DNA from 3 places in the Paracoccus haeundaensis genome. Region 2 is predicted to be linked to each of the others. Evidence: riboswitches for the same ligand, from Rfam matches in the RefSeq annotation. Region 2 holds a riboswitch; each other region holds the start of a gene.

Region 1 (3,268 bases), on a different contig from region 2:
CCGCGCGATCACGTCCGCGGCGATCAGGAAGACCATGCCGATCAGCGCCGACACGGGCACCAGCCGCGCGTGGCGCGTGCCCACCAGGAACCGTGCCGCATGCGGGACGACCAGCCCGACAAAGCCGATCGCACCGGTGACCGACACCATGACCGCCGTGGCCATGGCGGTCGCCAGGATCAGCACGGCCTGAACGCGCCGGACCGGCACGCCCAGGGACGCCGCCGATTCCGTGCCGAAGGCAAAGGCGTCCAGCGCGCGGATGTGCCATGCGGCCGCGCCAAGGACGGTCACGGCGGCGGCCAGCGACAGGCCGACATCGTCCCACCGGACGCCCGACAGGTTGCCCAGCAGCCAGAACATGATGCCGCGCGCCTGTTCCGCACTGGCCGACCGCGCGATGATGAAGCTGGTCAGGGCGTTGAACAGCTGCGACCCGGCGATGCCTGCCAGCACGATCTGCGCGGCACCCCGCGCGCCCGGACCACCACCCGACAGGCGCGCCAACCCCACCACCAACGCAAAGGCCGCGATCGCGCCCAGCAGCGCGCCCGCCGACATCGGCACGAACCCCGCGCCGATCCCCGCCACCGCGACCGTCACGGCCCCCGTAGACGCCCCCGCCGAGATGCCCAGCAGATAGGGGTCGGCCAGTGCGTTGCGCAACAGCGTCTGCAGGACCAGCCCCGAGATCGCCAGCCCCGCTCCGCAGGCCCCTGCCACCAGCGCGCGCGGCAGGCGGTAAGCCCAGACGATACCCTGATCGATCGGGTCCAGCGGATAGCCCGCACCCAGCATCTGGTTGGCCAGCGCCTGCCAGACGGTCGAGAGGGGGATCGGCGTTTCCCCCAGGGCGGTGCCGGCCAGGGGGGCCGCCACGATCAGCAGCGACACCCACAGCCAGACCGGGGCCAAGGGGCGGCGGACGGTCGGCACCCCGACATCGGCGGTCATTCGGACAGCCCGTCCATGCCCGCCGCCAAGGCCTCCAGCCCGTCGATCATGCGAATGCCGGGATGCAGCGCCTCGGCGTCCAGGATGACGATGCGATCCCGGCGCACGGCGGTCATCCGGCGCGTGACCGGGTCCGTTTTCAGAAAGCGCAGCTTTGCCTCGACATCGTCGGCAGGAAAGCGGCGGCGGTCCATGCGCGCGATCACCAGCACCGAGGGGTCGGCACGGGCGATCGTCTCCCACCCTACGGCGGGCCATTCCTCGTCCGAGGTCACGACGTTGCGCAGGCCAAGGCGGTCCATCATCCAGGCCGGGACGCCCATCCCGCCCGCCATGTAGGGGTCCAGCGCCAGATCGGCTGAGGAGAACCAGACCGCCGCGGACGCATCCGGCAGGTCCATCGCCCGCGCGCGCTCCACGACCGCCACCTCTCGGGCCTGCAGGTCGGCGATCAGCGCCTGGCCCGCGTCCTGCGCGTCCATGACGCGCGCGATCTGGTCGATGCCGTCCCACAGCGTCGCGATGTCGAAGGGCGCAAGGCGGGTGCCGTCGGCGCCCACGCTGTTGTCCTTGCCTTGGCAGTCCGTGGGCATGACATAGGCCGGAATGCCCAGATCGGCGAACTGCCGGCGCGTGCCGACCGCCCCCTGATCCCCGATCATCCAGGCGAACATCGTCGGCACGAAGCCGGGGCGCCGGTTCACCACCGATTCAAAGCTGGGCGTGTCGTCGCTGATGCGGTCAACCCTGGCATCATCCTCTGCAAAGGCGGGCAGCACCGGGGTGAACCACAGCGCGGTCCCGGCCATCCGGTCCGCCTGGCCCAGCGCATACAGGATCTCGGTCGTGGACTGGCCGATCGACACGACGTTGTCGGGACGCGCGGGGATGGTCACTTGGTGCCCGCAATTGTCGATCACCAGCGGATAGTCGGTCGGCGCGGCAAGGGCCGCCTGGCCCAGGCCCAGCGCCACCGCGGTCGTCAGGAAGATTCTGGTCGTCATGGTCGTCCTTCATGAAACGAAGGACGGGGCTGAAAAAGGCGCAGCGGCGTCACCGGGGTCCCACCCACCTTCGCGGTCGCGTCGGATGAAGGCCGTGGATCGGCGCATGCGGTCTTTCTCCGGGGCACCCCGCCCGGGTTGGTTCAGGTCATGATGGCAGGTCTCCTGACTTGCGGGTCGCGGCCTTCCCCGCCTTCCCGGCGCAGGGGGCGCCAGTGGCATCATAGGGTCGGCTACCGCTTACAGTTGCGGGGGCAGTCGCGGATTCGGCGCCTGATGGCTACACCTCACCACGTTCCCTTTTCACCCTGCCGGGGCCTTGGCCGGCACGGGAACCATCACGGACGGAAATGCCGCCGGGTGGGGACAAAGTCAACTGCCGCGGCAAGCAGCCCGCAGCCGACCCGGCCACCACGGCCGACGCACCTGTGACACCCGCCGCTTATGCCAGCCTGATCCCGGCGACCGGTGCGCCGCTGGTCGAACGCGCTGGCGCCCTGCGGAGGAAGGAGTTGGTCGCAGTCCTTCCTGCCAGGCATTGATGGGGGGTCGGATATAGGGCGTCAGACCACCGGGCGATCCAGCGCCTGACACCGCAGGGCTTCAAACCTGGCCGGGCCTCTTTCGCCACAGGTGGCGAAGGTCCAGCCGGGGATAGTCCCGCTCGATCTGGCTGCCCCAGAACAGGCCGGCGATCGGGGCTTCGGGATGGTCAGGGTCAAGGCCATAGTCGATCTGGGCGATGCGTTCGGCCGGCATGTGCAGGGTGTATCGCAGGAACAGGAACTGCTCCAGCCAGGCGTCATGGTCCTTGTTCGTGAACAGGTCCGGACGGGGGACGGGTTCGGGGTCGTGCATGGTGGGTCAGCTTTGGGTGACGGACCCGGATCATCCGTCAATCCGCTTGCCGGTGCAACATTCCTGTCCCCGAACGAAAAGGGGGCACGCCGCATCCGGCATGCCCCCCGATCCACGGCAGGCGATCAGTAGATCGCCAGGGCCGGGAACAGGATCAGCAGGCCCACCGCCAGGATCTGCAGCCCGATGAAGGGCAGCAGGGCGCGGAAGATTTCTCCCAGCGAGATGTCCGGCGGGGTCACTGACTTCAGGTAGAAGGCGGCGGGCCCGAAGGGCGGCGACAGGAAGCTGACCTGCATGTTCATCGCGAACAGCACCCCGAACCAGACGGGGTCGTATCCCAGGCTGACGATGATCGGCACGAAGATCGGCATGGTCAGCAGCGCGATGCCGACCCAGTCCAGGAACATACCCAGCACGAACAGGATCGCCATCATGAACAGGATGATGAT
Region 2 (3,268 bases):
GCGATCCACCTGTCAATCCACGCGCTGGAGCAGGTGGTGGCTGATCTGACGCCGCATTACGGGCCTGACTGCCCGGTGGCGGTCGTTTGGCGGGCCAGCTGGCCGGACCAGCGGGTGATCCGCGCGACCTTGGCCACCGTGGACGCGCAAGGCATCGACCGCACCGCGCTGATCCTGGTCGGCCCCGCGCTGACGGGCGAGGGGTTCGAGGACAGCCGCCTTTACGCCGCCGATTACGACCGCCGCTATCGCCCCGTGGGCGACGCGCCGAGGTTCCCCGAATGACGCCGGGCCTGATGATCTCGGCCCCCGCATCGGGGACGGGCAAGACGATGCTGATGCTGGGCCTGCTGACCGCGCTGCGCAGGCGCGGGCTGGTGGTGCAGCCCTTCAAGTCGGGGCCCGACTACATCGATCCGGGGTTTCACCTGGCGGCCTCCGGGCGGGCCAGCTTCAACCTAGATGCCTGGGCGATGGAGCCGGGGCGGCTGATCGCCCATGCGACCGGCCAGCCACCCGCCGACCTGGTCCTGGCCGAGGGGTCGATGGGCCTGTTCGACGGGGTCGCGACGAAGGGGGAAACCGGCATCGGCTCCAGCGCCGAGATCGCCCAGATGATGGGCTGGCCGGTGGTGCTGATCCTGGATGTCAGCGGGCAGGCGCAATCGGCGGCGGCCACGGCGCGGGGCTTTGCCACGCTGCGCCCGGATCTGCCCTTTGCGGGGGTGGTGCTGAACCGCGTGGCCTCGCCGCGCCACGACCGGCTGATCCGCGAGGGGATGGATCAGGCGGGCATCCGGGTGTTGGGCAGCCTGCCGCGTCAGGGCAACATAACCCTGCCCGAACGCCATCTGGGCCTGATCCAGGCCGAGGAGACGGCGGGCCTGCAAGCCATCCTGGACCATGCGGGCGATTTCATCGCGGCGCATTGCGATCTGGAGGCGATCATCGCAGCCGCCGCGCATCGCGCCCTGCCCGAGGCGCCCGCGCCGCGCCCGCTGACGCCCCCCGGCGGGCGGATCGCGCTGGCCCGCGACGCGGCCTTCAGCTTCGTCTATCCGCATGTGCTGGAAGCGTGGCGGCGGGCCGGGGCCACGATCCTGCCCTTCTCGCCGCTGGCGGATGAGGGGCCGGATGACAGCGCTGACTGCTGCTGGCTGCCGGGCGGATACCCGGAGCTGCACGCGCCCCGGCTGGCCGCCTGCGACGGGTTCCGCTCGGCCATGCACCGCTTTGCGGGCACGCGGCCGGTGCATGGAGAATGCGGGGGATACATGGCGCTTGGGGCAGGTTTGGTGGATGCCGATGGAAAACGACACCAGATGTTGGGGCTGCTGGGGTTGGAGACCAGCTATGCCAAACGCCGGATGCATCTGGGATACCGCCGCGCCGATCCGCTGTCCGCCCTGCCGGGACTGGGTCGCACGGCGCTGCGGGGGCATGAGTTCCACTATGCCTCGATCCTGTCCCAGCCCGATGCGCCTTTGGCGCGCGTGACCGACGCGACCGGCGCCGCGGTGGAGGAAACCGGCAGTCACCGGACGATGTCCGGGGGCGGGCATGTGACCGGCACGTTCTTTCACCTGATCGCCCCGGCCGCGACTTGACGCAGGCCCTGCGATCCCGTCTATCTGACCGTCTGAATGGTGCCCGTCAGGCGTGAAACGCCGGGCTTCATCGGGAACGGGGAAGGGTGGACCCAATCACGGCACCCGAAGCCCCGGCCGCCCCCGCGACTGTATGCGGAGAGCGCGCGTCACCCATGCCACTGGAGCGATCCGGGAAGGCCGACGCCGCGCCCGGACCCGCAAGCCAGGAAACCGGCCATGTCAGGCAACCCCATGCCGTCGGGTGGACGGCCACAGGAGGATGACATGCATATCGAAGAGGGCGTCGTCACCGGCGCCAAGCTGATACTGGGCTATGCCACGGCCGCCACGGCCGGGCTTTACGCGCTGAGGCTGGCGGCCCAGGCCCTGCGCGCGCAGGGCGGGGCGTCGCTGGCGGCGCGCGGGGCGCTGGCGACCGCCGCGACCTTCGTGTTCTTCCAGGTTCTGCCCGCCGCGCCCGTGGGCGTGTCCGAGGTGCACCTGATCCTGGGATCGACGCTGTTCCTGATCCTGGGCGCGGCGCCGGCGGCGATCGGGCTGGCCTTGGGCCTGCTGATCCAGGGACTGTTCTTCGCGCCGTTCGATCTGCCGCAATACGGGATGAACGTGACGACGCTTCTGGTGCCGCTGTTCGCGGTCGCGGCGGTGGCGCGGCGGACCATCGCGCCGGGCACCGCCTATGTGGACCTGCGCTATGGCCAGGCGCTGGCGCTGTCGGCGGCCTATCAGGGGGGCATCGTGGCCTGGGTCGCGTTCTGGGCGTTCTATGGTCAGGGCGCCGGTGCGACGGCGGGGATCCTGTCCTTCGGCGCGGCCTATCTGCTGGTCATCGTAGTCGAGCCGCTGGTCGATCTGGCCGTGCTGGCGGGCGCCAAGGCGGCCCGCGGCCTGCGCGGCAGCGGGCTGGTGACGCCCCGGCTCTACGCATGATCGATCTGGTGCTGATCGGGGCCGGCACGGGCCATCCCGACCACCTGACCCTGCAGGGCGTCCGCGCCCTGCAGGAGGCCGATCTGGTCCTGATCCCCCGCAAGGGCGCCGGGAAGGAGGATCTGGCCCATCTGCGCCGCGCGATGCTGGACCGCCACCGCCCCGGCGGCGCCGTGGCCCAGATCGACCTGCCGGTGCGCGATGCAAACCTGCCCTATCTAGAGGCTGTCGACCGATGGCATGATGCCATCGCGCAAGTCTGGGCGGGGGCCGCCGCGGCGGCGCTGCCGCAGGGCGGGACGGTGGCGATGCTGGTCTGGGGCGACCCGTCGCTCTATGACAGCAGCCTGCGCATTGCCGCGCGTCTGGACTGGCGCGCACGGGTGATCCCGGGCATCACCGCGATCCAGGCCCTGTGCGCGGCCCATGCCATTCCGCTGAACGCCCTGGGATCCGAGGTGCGGATTACCACCGGGCGGCGGCTGCGCGACGCGGGCTTTCCCGACGACGCCGACCGGGTCGTGGTGATGCTGGACGGCACCTGCGCCTTTGCGACGCTGCCCCCGCAGGGCCTGCGGATCTGGTGGGGCGCCTATCTCGGCATGCCCGAACAGTTGCTGGAGGCGGGCCCCTTGACCGAGGCCGGACCGCGGATCGAGGCGGCGCGCGCCGCCGCCCGGGCGGCGCATGGCTGGATCATGGATTGCTATCTGCTGTCCCGCGACGAT
Region 3 (3,268 bases), on a different contig from region 2:
TTCCGGGCGCAGGTCGGGATTGCCCTGATAGACGGTGCCGAAGAAGCCGGCATCGGCATACAGCTCAAAATAGGACGGGTTCACCAGCCCCGTCCCGGCGGATGCGTGCAGGCGGAACGGACGGTCGGGCATCTGCCAGGACAGACCCAGGTTCCAGCTGGTGAAATCGGCAAAGACGCGGTTCGCGTCGTGGCGCAGCCCGGCCTGGACATCCAGTCCGCTGGCCAGCATCGCGCGGTATTCCAGCGCGACCGACGACATCTCCCGGGACTGCCCCGGCGCGGTCGAGTTGCTGTCGCGCTGATGTTCCGCCAAGAGGTTCAGCAGCTGCGAGGCATCGGCGGCCGACCCGTCCAACCCCAGGCTGGCGCGGTATTTCAGCTTTTCGGTCTGGCCGCGCCGGAACGGGCTGTTGTCCTGGCTCTGCCGGGTGATGCTGTGCTGATAGTCCAGGCGCTGGACCAGGCGGCCGTCCAACGCGGTATATTCCGCCCAGACCCCGCCCTGAAACTCGTCGCGGCGGCCGAACAGGTCGGCATCGACCAGATAGCTTTCGGCATCGGTCGCGGCAAAGTTCTCGGCGTCAAAGCCGTAATCCTCGGTGGACTGGCGCAGCGCCACCCCAAGGCGCAAATCGTCGGTGGCCAGGACGTCGCCGGACAGGACGGCGGTCTTGCGGTTGATCCCGTCCTTGCCGCCGCCATCGCCCGACTGGTCATAGCCCAGATCGTCGCGCGCCGACAGCGACAGCCGCAGCCCGCCCCGCTCCCCGCGACGGCTGACATGGACCGAGGCCGCCCCGCCGTTCCCGGCCTCGACCGAACCGCCATAGGACAGGCCCTGGGGCGCGTCGCGGGTGATGATGTTGATCACCCCCGCCGAGGCGTTCGATCCATAGAACACCGATTGCGGCCCGCGCAGCACCTCGATCCGGTCGATGTCGGTGGTCTCCAGCCCGGTCAGCACGTATTCATCCTCGCCCCCCGCCGCCTCGATGCCGTCGATCAGGATCAGGGTGTGGTTCGCCTCGGCGCCGCGGATGCGGACCTGCGCGATGCTGGCGCCGCTGCCGCTGACCGACACGCCGGGCAACGCGCGCAGGGCGTCCTGGACGGTGGCGATGCCGCGATCCTCGATCTCGGTCGCGGTCAGGACGGTGTGGGCGCGGGCATAGCCGTCCTGGGCCACGGGCGTGATGCCGGCGGTCAGCACGATCTCGTCCAGCAGGATGGGTTCTCCCGGTGCCGCACCTTGAGCGGCGGCGGTCACGGGAAGGGCGACAAGCGTCGCCAGAAGACAGATCGGACGGCGCATCGGCACGGACCTTTCAAGGCAGGCACGGCCTGCGGCAAACAGAAATGTCCGGCACACGGACCCGGTGGGTCGCGGCAGGACGGTGACTGTCACCACTGCGGATCAGCCGCTTTCCTGGCACGCCCCGCGCCGGAAATGGGTGAGTGCTGCGGCAGGTCTCCTGGCTTGCGGGTCGATGCCTTGGCCGGCCTTCCCGGATCGCTCCAGTGGCATGATCGGCCATCGCTCTCCGCTTACAGTTGCGGGGGCAGCCCCGGATTGTCACCGGCGTTCCCTTTTGATCCGGCATGCAGGCCGGAACCGTAGCGGCGCCCTTGTGGCGCAGAGGCCCCGGAGCTGTCAACGGGATTCCGCCGTCCGTTCCACGCCCGGCAAAAGGCGGTCACCGCCCGCCCCGGCCCGATCCCAGATCGGCCGAAATCCGTTCCGCCGCGGTGGCGACCATGCCGCCGATGCGGTCGACGGCGGCATCGGTCATGCGGTTTGTGGGGCCCGACACCGACACCCCGGCCACCGCCTCGCCATAGCTGTTCACGATGGAGGCCGCGACACAGCGCATCCCCAAGGTGCGCTCTTCGTCGTCAAAGGCAAAGCCGCGATGGCGGATCAGGGCGATGTCGGCCTGCAGCGCGTCCGCGTCGGCGATGGTCTTTTCCGTGAACCGGGTGAAGGTCGCGTCGCGCAGGAACACCGCCAGCCGCGTCTGATCGAACGCCGCCAGCAGCGCCTTGCCGATCCCAGATGCGTGCAGCGGAGACCGGGTGCCGGGCGGGAAAAACGCGCGGATCGTCTGATGCGTCTCGACCTGGCTGACGAACAGCACGTCGCCGTCGCGTTCGATGCCCAGGTTCGCCGTCTCTCCGGTCAGGGCCATCAGGTCGCGCATCACCGCACGGCTGCGTTCGACGATGTTCGTGCGCCGCAGGAAGGCCGAACCAAGGCGGAACGCCTCGGGGCCGATGAACCACTCCTGCCGGTCGGGATTGTTCTCGACATAGCGACGGTGTTCCAGGGTGGCCAGGACGCGGTGCATGGTGGCGGGGGACTGATCCAGATGCGTGGACAGGCCGGTCAGGGTGATCCCCTCATGTGCGGCCAGGGCCTCCAGCACGTCCAGCCCGCGGTCCAGGGCCTGGATGCTGGCGGCGGGCTGATCGGCCTTGCCGCCTCTTGGCCGTCCCCGCTTGCGCACCGGCTGCTGCATCGGAATCACGCCCCTTCCGTCTGTAACACCACAGAAAAATAATTTCATGAAAGCCGCTTTCCGGCAATGAAAAATTCAAGCGCCCATGATTTCGCTGCGAAACCTGCATTAAACCAGATTTCCGAAAAACGATTTCAAAAAAATTTACCGGTTTGCGGACCCATGCTACACCTTGTCGCATCAAGGAGGAGCCGACCGTGAGCACCCAGAACCCGATCTTCATTCCCGGCCCGACGAACATCCCCGAGGTGCTTCGCAAGGCCGTCGACATGCCTACAATCGACCATCGCAGCCCGATGTTCGGAAAGATCCTGCATCCCGCGCTGGAGGGGGTCAAAAAGGTCCTGAAATCGACGCAGGCGCAGGTCTTCGTGTTCCCCTCCACCGGCACAGGCGGGTGGGAGACGGCGATCACCAACACGCTGTCCGCGGGCGACGCGGTTCTGGCCACGCGCAACGGCATGTTCAGCCACCGCTGGATCGACATGTGCCAGCGGCACGGCCTTGACGTCGAGGTCGTGGACCAGTCCTGGGGCGAAGGTATCCCCACCGACCGGTTCGAGGAGATCCTGACCGCCGACACGGCCCATCGCATCAAGGCGGTCCTGGCCACGCATAACGAAACCGCCACCGGCGTCCGGTCGGACATCGCCGCGGTCCGCCGCGCGCTGGACCGGGCGGGCCATCCCGCGATGCTGTTCGTGGACGGGGTCAGCTCCATCGCCTGCTATGACTTCCGGATGGACGAAT

What was found. A riboswitch is a leader RNA that binds a small molecule or an ion and turns the genes downstream of it on or off. The one in region 2 is predicted to bind cobalamin.
Region 1: another riboswitch for cobalamin. It lies ahead of FHD67_RS18550 (ABC transporter substrate-binding protein); the one in region 2 lies ahead of FHD67_RS03885 (energy-coupling factor ABC transporter permease).
Region 3: another riboswitch for cobalamin. It lies ahead of FHD67_RS04865 (TonB-dependent receptor plug domain-containing protein); the one in region 2 lies ahead of FHD67_RS03885 (energy-coupling factor ABC transporter permease).

The regions. Positions count from the first base shown of each region.
Region 1 is NZ_VDDC01000051.1:2,842-6,109, forward strand. Features, by position in the region: gene FHD67_RS18545 (FecCD family ABC transporter permease) at 1-954, opposite strand, end outside; gene FHD67_RS18550 (ABC transporter substrate-binding protein) at 951-1,958, opposite strand; cobalamin riboswitch at 2,097-2,313, opposite strand; gene FHD67_RS18555 (hypothetical protein) at 2,562-2,816, opposite strand; gene FHD67_RS18560 (TRAP transporter large permease) at 2,942-3,268, opposite strand, start outside.
Region 2 is NZ_VDDC01000007.1:198,591-201,858, forward strand. Features, by position in the region: gene cobM (precorrin-4 C(11)-methyltransferase) at 1-285, shown strand, start outside; gene FHD67_RS03880 (cobyrinic acid a,c-diamide synthase CobB) at 282-1,607, shown strand; cobalamin riboswitch at 1,629-1,843, shown strand; gene FHD67_RS03885 (energy-coupling factor ABC transporter permease) at 1,875-2,540, shown strand; gene cobF (precorrin-6A synthase (deacetylating)) at 2,537-3,268, shown strand, end outside.
Region 3 is NZ_VDDC01000008.1:185,978-189,245, reverse strand. Features, by position in the region: gene FHD67_RS04865 (TonB-dependent receptor plug domain-containing protein) at 1-1,314, opposite strand, end outside; cobalamin riboswitch at 1,448-1,634, opposite strand; gene bhcR (HTH-type transcriptional regulator BhcR) at 1,697-2,518, opposite strand; gene bhcA (L-aspartate--glyoxylate aminotransferase BhcA) at 2,716-3,268, shown strand, end outside.